Actinoallomurus bryophytorum: one gene and its partner. The protein of the gene in region 2 interacts with the protein of the main gene of each other region in a pairwise test. Links are inferred from orthologs where the notes say so. Each region holds a gene or a part of one and is shown on either strand. Other genes may lie near its edges. The genes, in order: FB559_RS00255 and dnaE.

Region 1 (3,287 bases), 2.2 Mb from region 2 along the record:
GTCTTCGTCCTCTGCGGCCTTCCGAGGAGCTGGTCGACGTAGGACGAGGTGCGCTCGTCGGTGTACCAGTAGCGGCCCGAGGTCGCCGGCGCCTTGGCCGCGGACACGGCGCTGGCCAGCAGGACGGTACGCGCGTCCAGCCGCCTGGGCGCCGCCGTGGGGCGGCGGACGTGGTGGTCCTCTCCGCCGGAGCCGGTCACGACGACGACGGCGGCCGCGGTGGCCACGGACGCGGCGGCGGCTCCGGCGATCAGAAGCCGGGGGGCGATCCGCCGTTTCGCCGGTATCGCCCGCGGCGTCGCGAAGGCGGCGGCGAGATCGGTCTCGCGGCGGGCGGCGTGCGCCTCGGCGCCGAGGTGGTCGAGGGCGGCGGGCCGCAGCGCGACGAACGCCGATTCATGTGTGCTCTTCATGACTTCTCCAAGGATCCGCTGGTCCGTCCGGCGGCGAGTGAGGCGGCGGGGATACGGGACGGCGCGCCGTCGAAGGCCCTGGCCAGCCGGCGGCGGGCCCGGTGCAGCCGGACGAAGAACGCCGCGGCCGAGCAGCCGACCACCGTGGCGGCCTCACGGGGGCTCAGGCCGTGCCACATGACGAGCGCGAGCACCTCGAGGTCACGCTCGGAGAGGGAGGCGATGGCGGCCAGGGCACTGTCGCGTGCGATGACGTGGTCGGCCACGTCCCACGCCGCCAGGTCCTCCGGTGTGGTCAGCGCGGCGACCCGGTCGGCCAGCGCCCGCCGCCGGTTGCCGCTGTCACGCTGCTGGCGCATGAGGTTGCGGGCCACGCCGAGCAGCCACGGCAACGGCGTGTCCGGCACGTCGTCCAGCCGCCGCCACGCGATCAGGAAGGTCTCACTGGCCACGTCGTCGGCGGTGTCCCGCCCGGCATGGGCCAGCGCGTACGCGAAGACCCGCCGGTGGTGCTCGTCGTAAAGCTCGGTGAACCGTTTCTCTGGATCGTCCACGAAATCTCGTCCTCAGGGGTCGATGACCTTTCGTGGAGTACTCACGTAAAGCGGCCCGCGTTTACACCGAGATCCGGCCCAGTCGCATCCGCGCGTCGTCGATGACCTCGTCGCGCTTGCAGAAGGCGAACCGGACGTACGGGTCGCCGGCGTCGGAGTCGTAGAAGACCTGGGCGGGGATGGCGACGATGCCCGCGCGTTCGTGCAGTACGCGGCAGAAGTCCTGCCCGTCCACGAAACCGAGCGGACGGACGTCGGCCTGGACGAAGTAGGTGCCCTGGGACCGCAGCGCGGTCAGGCCGGCCGCCTCGATGCCCTCGGTCAGCCGGTCGCGCTTGGACTGCAGCGAGGTCCGCAGCGCCTCGACCCAGTCCAGCTCGCCGCCCAGCGCGTACGCGACGGCGCGCTGGTAGGGGGCGCTCGCGGTGAAGGTGAGGAACTGCTTCACGGTCTGGGCCGCGCGGACGAACTCCGGCGGCGCGGTGATCCAGCCGGTCTTCCAGCCGGTGACCGAGAACGTCTTGCCCGCCGAGGAGATCGCCACCGTACGCTCGCGCATGCCGGGCAGCGTGGCGATCGGCACGTGCTCGGCGTCGTCGAAGGTCAGGTACTCATACACCTCGTCGGTGACCGCGACCAGGTCGTGCCGCCGGCAGAGGTCCGCGACGATCTCGAGCTCGTCGCGGGAGAAGACCGTGCCGGTCGGGTTGTGCGGGGAGTTGAGCAGGATCAGCCGGGTGCGCGGGGTGACGGCGGCGCGGAGCTCGGCCGGGTCGAAGGTGAACCGGTCGCCCGAGGGCCGCAGCGTGACCGGGCGGCGCACGGCGCCGGCCAGGGCGATGCACGCCGCGTACGAGTCGTAGTACGGCTCGAAGACGATGACCTCGTCGCCGGTGTCGGCGAGGGCGAGGAGCGTCGCGGCGATGGCCTCGGTGGCGCCGACCGTGACGAGCACCTCGCCGTCGGGGTCGTAGGTCAGGCCGTAGCGTTCGGCGCGCTGGGCGGCGACCGCCTCGCGCAGCTCCGGCAGGCCGGGGCCGGGCGGATACTGGTTGGCGCCGCCGCGGATCGCCTCGACGGCCGCCTCGAGCAGCTTGGCGGGGCCGTCCGTGTCGGGGAACCCCTGGCCGAGGTTGACCGCGCCGGTGCGGTTCGCCAGCGCCGTCATCTCGGCGAACACGGTGGTGCCGAAGCCCTGCATCCGCGCGACCAGCGGATCGATGTTGACCGTCACGCGGCTCAGGGTAACAACGCGGACAGGAGCGGCCTCGGGCCTGTGCCACAGTGGAAGCCGGCGGCGGAGGAGTACGCGATGCGAGTGGCCCTGTGTCAGATCATGGTCGGCGACGACCCCAAGGAGAACCTGGAGCGGGCCCGCGAGGCCCTGGCCGAGGCCGCGGGCGCGGACCTGGCGATCCTCCCCGAGGCGGCGCTGGTGCGGTTCGGCGGCGACCTCGCCGCCGTCGCCGAGCCCCTGGACGGGCCATGGGTGACGGGCCTGGCCGAGGCGGCGCGCGAACACGGCATCGCGGTGATCGCGGGCGTGTTCGAGCCGGCCGACGCCGGCCGGGTCTTCAACACGGCCGTGGCGATCGACGCGTCCGGCGAGCTCGTCGGCTCGTACCGGAAGATCCACCTGTTCGACGCCTTCCACGACCGGGAGTCGGAGTTCGTCGACTCAGGCGACGCGCCGGTGGTGGTCGAGCTGTGCGGCGTACGGATCGGGCTGATCACCTGCTACGACATCCGGTTCCCCGAACTCGCGCGCGCCCTGGTCGACGCGGGCGCGGAGATGTTCGCGGTGATCGCCGCCTGGGCGCAGGGCCCGTTCAAGGAGGAGCACTGGGTCACGATGGTGCGCGCCCGCGCGATCGAGAACACCATCTGGGTGGCCGCGACGGGCAAGGCCCCGGACCGTACGGCACCGCCGAGGGGACGACCGGGCGGCGTGGGCCGGAGCATGCTCGTGGACCCGATGGGCGTGGTCCAGGCCGACCTGGGCCCCTCGCCGTCCGTACGGGTGATGGAGATGGACCTGAGCACCACCGAACAGGTACGCAAGGTCCTTCCGTCGCTCTCCCACCGCCGTCCTGACCTGCTGGGCTGAGATCACGTGCCTGCCGGGCCGCGGCGGCCGGCCACGGCGTAGACGACCGCGCCGGCCGCGAGCCACACCGCCGCGATGATCTTTGCCAGGGTGGTCGCCGAGACCATGATCCAGATCGAGACGGCCGCGCCCACCGCCGGGATCACCAGGTGGGGTATCCACAGGCGGCTGCCGTGCCGGATGACGAAGTAGCCGACCACCGAGACGTGGAGC
Region 2 (4,422 bases):
GGTCGGCCGTTGCCTGCTCATGCACGGTGAAGAACACCACGATCGGTCCGGTGACCGGATCATCACGATCACAACGCTCGCACAGGAGCACCTCCGAGGTGCCCCGTACCTGCTTGCCGCCCTCGGTCGTCCAACCGTTCGGGACCTGCAGCGCGGCGAGGATCTCACCGCCGCATACCGGACACGCCCGGACAGGCCCGGTGACCAGAGCAAGGCTGTTCGAGCCTGACATTATGTCCCGATCGCGCTGGGTCCCAGCAGGTGTTTCACATCGCCGAAGAATGCGGTATCAGCGCTGACCTGGAAATTCTCCAGGTTGATAAGTATCCCTTTCGCGCCGGGTCGTTGTGGCTGTAGTCGCAGGTGGACCGGCGCCTTGCCGGGATGGGTGACCAGAATCTGTTTCAGGTCCTGGACGAGCGCGGGGTTCACCCGCACCTCGGGTAGCGAGATCACCACCGGGGAGTCCATGCCGCTTCCCACCATCGACACGTCGAGGATTTCCAAGGTCTCGCCGTAGATGGTGATAGCGCCATCCCGCTCGTTGATCCGGCCCGTTATCGACACGACGCGGTCGGCGACGAGCTCAGTCGCGTACAGCATGTACGCCTTGGGGAAGAACAAGCACTCGATGCCGGCGTCGAGATCTTCGAGCTTGATGATCGCCCACGTGTCGCCATTCTTGGTCACTTTTCGGTCGACCGTGCCGATGATCCCGGCGATCTTGACGTTGCCTTCGGTGCGGGAACCGGCGAGTAGTTCGGCCAATGAGTGGTCGCAGTTGCGTTCCAAGATGCGTTCGGCGCCGTCGAGGGGATGACTGGAGACGTACAGGCCGAGCATCTCCCGTTCGAACGTCAGCAGGGTGGTCTTGTCCCACTCCGGGCTATCCGGGATCGCGACGCTGATGGCATCGCCAGAAGTCTCCGGATCCATCTCGCCGAATAGCGAGTCCTGCCCGATGGCCGAGTTGCGTTTGTCCTCAATGACCGCTTCTACGGCTTTTTCATGGATGAGCAGCAAGGACCTGCGATGGTGTTCAAGGCTGTCGAACGCCCCGGCTTTGATCAGCGATTCGATCGCGCGTTTGTTGCAGACGGGGATCGGAACCTTACGGAGGAAGTCGCTGAAATCGGTGTAGGGGCTCTCTTTGCGGCCGGTGACGATGCCATCGACCACGTTCTCGCCGATGTTGCGGACCGCGCCGAGTCCGAAGCGGATGTCGGTGCCGACCGCGGCGAACCGGAGTTGGGACTCATTCACGTCCGGGGGCAGGACCTTGATCTTCATCCGGCGGGCTTCCGCGAGGTAGACCGCCATCTTGTCCTTGTTGACACCCACCGAGGTCAGTAGCGCGGCCATGTACTCCGCCGGGAAGTTGGCCTTCAGGTAGGCGGTCCAGTACGAGACGAGCCCGTACCCGGCCGTGTGGGACTTGTTGAACCCGTATGCCGAGAAGGGCACCAACACGTCCCAGACGGCCTGCGTGGCTTCTTTTGAGTAGCCGTTCGTGGCCATGCCCTCAGAGAAGATGGCCCATTGTTTGTCCATCTCCTCTTTTTTCTTCTTGCCCATCGCCCGGCGCAGGATATCCGCGCCGCCGAGCGTGTAGCCGGCGAGCTGCTGGGCGATGGCCATGACCTGCTCCTGGTACACCACCAAGTGGTAGGTGGTGCCCAGGATCGGCTCCAGGACTTCCTTCAAATCTGGGTGGATCGGGTCGGTCTGCTGCTGCCCGCTTTTGCGCAGTGCGTAGTTCACATGGGCGTTTGCGCCCATGGGCCCCGGACGGCCCAGCGCCAGAACAGCCGAAACGTCCTCGAACCGGGTCGGGGCCATCAGCTTGGTCAGGTCCCGCATCATGGTGGAGTCCAGCTGGAAGACACCCAGCGTCCAGCCTTGCGCCAGCAGCTCATAGGTCTTGGCGTCATCCATCGGCACCGACAGCATGTCCAGATCGATACCGCGGTTGGATTTGACGTTGGCGACGGCATCACCCAGCACGGTCAGGTTCCGCAGACCGAGGAAGTCCATCTTCAGCGCGCCGAGCGTCTCACAGCTCGGGCCATCAAAGCCGGTGATGCGAGCGCCGTCGTCCGGCCGCTGTTGGATCGGCATCACTTCGAGCAGCGGCTCACTGGACAAGATGACGCCCGCTGCGTGGACGCCGGTACCGCGGGTCAGTCCCTCGATACCACGGCCGGTGTCGATGACCTTCTTGACGTCAGGGTCCTCGTCATACAGACGACGCAGCTCGGTGGCCTCGTTGTACCGCGGATGGTTCTCGTCGAAGACGCCCGAAAGCGGGATCTCCTTGCCCATCACCGCCGGCGGGAACGCCTTGGTGATCTTCTCCCCGAGCGCGAACGGATAGCCCAGAACCCGACCGGCGTCCTTGACCGCGGCCTTGGACTTGATCGTCATGTAGGTGATGATCAGCGAGACGTTGTCCTCGCCGTACTTCTCGGTGACGTAGCGGATCATGTCACCGCGCCGACGCTCGTCGAAGTCCAAGTCAACGTCGGGCATGGAGATGCGTTCGGGGTTGAGGAACCGCTCGAAGATCAACCCGTGCTCGATCGGATCGAGCTCGGTGATCCCGGTGACATAAGAGACCATGCTGCCCGTGGCCGAGCCACGGCCTGGCCCCACCCAGATCCCAGACTCTCGCGCATGCCGGCAGATGTCGGCGACGACCAGGAAGTACCCCGGAAAGCCCATGCTCTCGATGACGCCGAGCTCGTACTCGATCCGGTCCAGCACCTCAGCAGGCACGTCCTCGCCGTACCGGTCGTGGGTACCGCGGATGGTCTCCTTACGGAGCCAGCTCATCTCGGTCTCACCCTCGGGGACCGGATATTTGGCGGCAAGGTCTCGGTGTGCGAAAACCGGCGCATAGTCCTCGATGCGCTCGGCGATCGCCAGCGTGTTCCGGCACCCTTCGAGCCAGGCATCGGAGGAGTCGACCGCGCGCATCTCATCAGCAGTCTTGAGGTAGTAGCCCGACCCTCCGAACCGGAACCGGGTCGGATCCGACATCTGACTCTGCGTTCCCACACACAGCAGCGCGTCGTGTGCTTCGGACTGGTTTTCGGTGACGTAGTGCGAGTCGTTGGTGACCAGCGGCGGGATACCGAGCCGCTTGCCGATCTCCAGCAAGCCCTTACGGACCCGCCGTTCGATCGGCAGGCCGTGGTCCATCAACTCGAGGAAGTAGTTTTCCTTGCCGAAGATCTCCTGATACTTCCCGGCCGCTTTCAGAGCCTCCTCGAAGTGGCCCAGCCGCAGCCGAGTCTGGACCGCGCCCGAGGGACAGCCCGTGGTAGCGATGATCCCCTCGCCGTACTGATCGAAAAGTTCATCGTCCATGCGGGGCCACTTACGGTAGTGCCCCTCCAGCGAAGCCAGCGAGGAGATCTTGAACAGGTTCCGCAAGCCCTGCGCCGTCGCGGCCCACATCGTCTTGTGCAGATACGAACCGGAAGCGGAGACATCACCGCCCTCACCCGTCGACTCGTTCGACTTGCGCTGTGACGGATCTCCCCACAGCACGGGCTGCTTGTGGAACCTGGATACCGGCGCCACGTAGCCCTCGATGCCGATGATGGGCGTGATCCCGGCCTTCGTCGCTGCACCGTAGAACTCATACGCACCGAACATGTTGCCGTGGTCGCTCATCGCCACCGCTGGCATCCCCAGCTCAGCGGCTCGCTGCACCAATGGAGCGATCTTCGCCGCACCGTCTAGCATCGAATACTCAGTGTGAACATGCAGGTGAGCGAACGAATCAGCCACTCCGGCACCTCTCGCGGCAGGGGTTTATGAGTGCCTCAAGACTCTAGTCCCACACCAGCGATGCGGCCCGCGGGACAGGCGGCTAGGGTCGATTCGCCTCGATCTCTTCTATGCATCGAACCCCGTGGCGCACTGGACGTGTGTGCGATGGCGGGGCCGTAGCCAAGAACTACAACGTGGCCAAGACGATCGGCCCGGCCGTCGGGCATGTCAGCCGTTCGCCCGCTGACGTCGCTGCATACGCAGCCGACCTGGCCGACGCCGAGCGCCCGTGGGAGACGCAGGCCCTGTTTCAGCCTGATCGGCGAGCCGGTTCAGCTCCGCAGCGAGACTACGCGCAGTTCGTCAACAGCCCGCTCAAGTTGCGATCCTCACCGAACCGTGAGGACCGGTGCTGCCTGTAGCTCCGCGAGTCGACTCACGGAGGATCGCGTTGCGATCCTCACCGACACATGAGGGCCGGTGCTGTACGAGGCAGGGTGTCGGGGACGTCGCCGTAGGGGACGGCTGATTGGGCGGATGGCGAGAGCCGCTATCGCCTAGCCAGCTCTCGTCAAATCCGCGAGCGGGTCGGCGCAGGGCGGCAGCACCGGCCCGGGGTCGGTGAGGATCGCAACGGGCCGAGCC

The links.
Region 1: the proteins of dnaE (region 2) and FB559_RS00255 interact in binary tests that used the Escherichia coli proteins (3 or more experiments, as listed by UniProt). The link is inferred for Actinoallomurus bryophytorum from one-to-one orthologs.

The regions. Positions count from the first base shown.
Region 1 is NZ_VFOZ01000001.1:53,996-57,282, forward strand. The notes cover bases 116-3,091. They hold FB559_RS00255 (pyridoxal phosphate-dependent aminotransferase), read right to left. Parts: upstream 2,202-3,091; coding sequence 1,029-2,201; downstream 116-1,028. Other genes in these bases: FB559_RS00245 (CU044_5270 family protein), read right to left, coding at 116-413; FB559_RS00250 (RNA polymerase sigma factor), read right to left, coding at 410-967; FB559_RS00260 (carbon-nitrogen hydrolase family protein), read left to right, coding at 2,280-3,074; FB559_RS00265 (APC family permease), read right to left, coding at 3,077-3,091. Also shown: more of FB559_RS00245, read right to left, coding at 1-115; more of FB559_RS00265, read right to left, coding at 3,092-3,287. UniProt on the Escherichia coli protein: Shows aminotransferase activity with methionine and histidine as substrates, and to a lesser extent also with phenylalanine.
Region 2 is NZ_VFOZ01000001.1:2,258,225-2,262,646, forward strand. Bases 32-4,142 are described here. They hold dnaE (DNA polymerase III subunit alpha), read right to left. Parts: upstream 3,796-4,142; coding sequence 232-3,795; downstream 32-231. Other genes in these bases: FB559_RS10605 (DUF6300 family protein), read right to left, coding at 32-232. In the rest of the region: more of FB559_RS10605, read right to left, coding at 1-31. UniProt on the Escherichia coli protein: DNA polymerase III is a complex, multichain enzyme responsible for most of the replicative synthesis in bacteria. This DNA polymerase also exhibits 3' to 5' exonuclease activity. The alpha chain is the DNA polymerase catalytic subunit.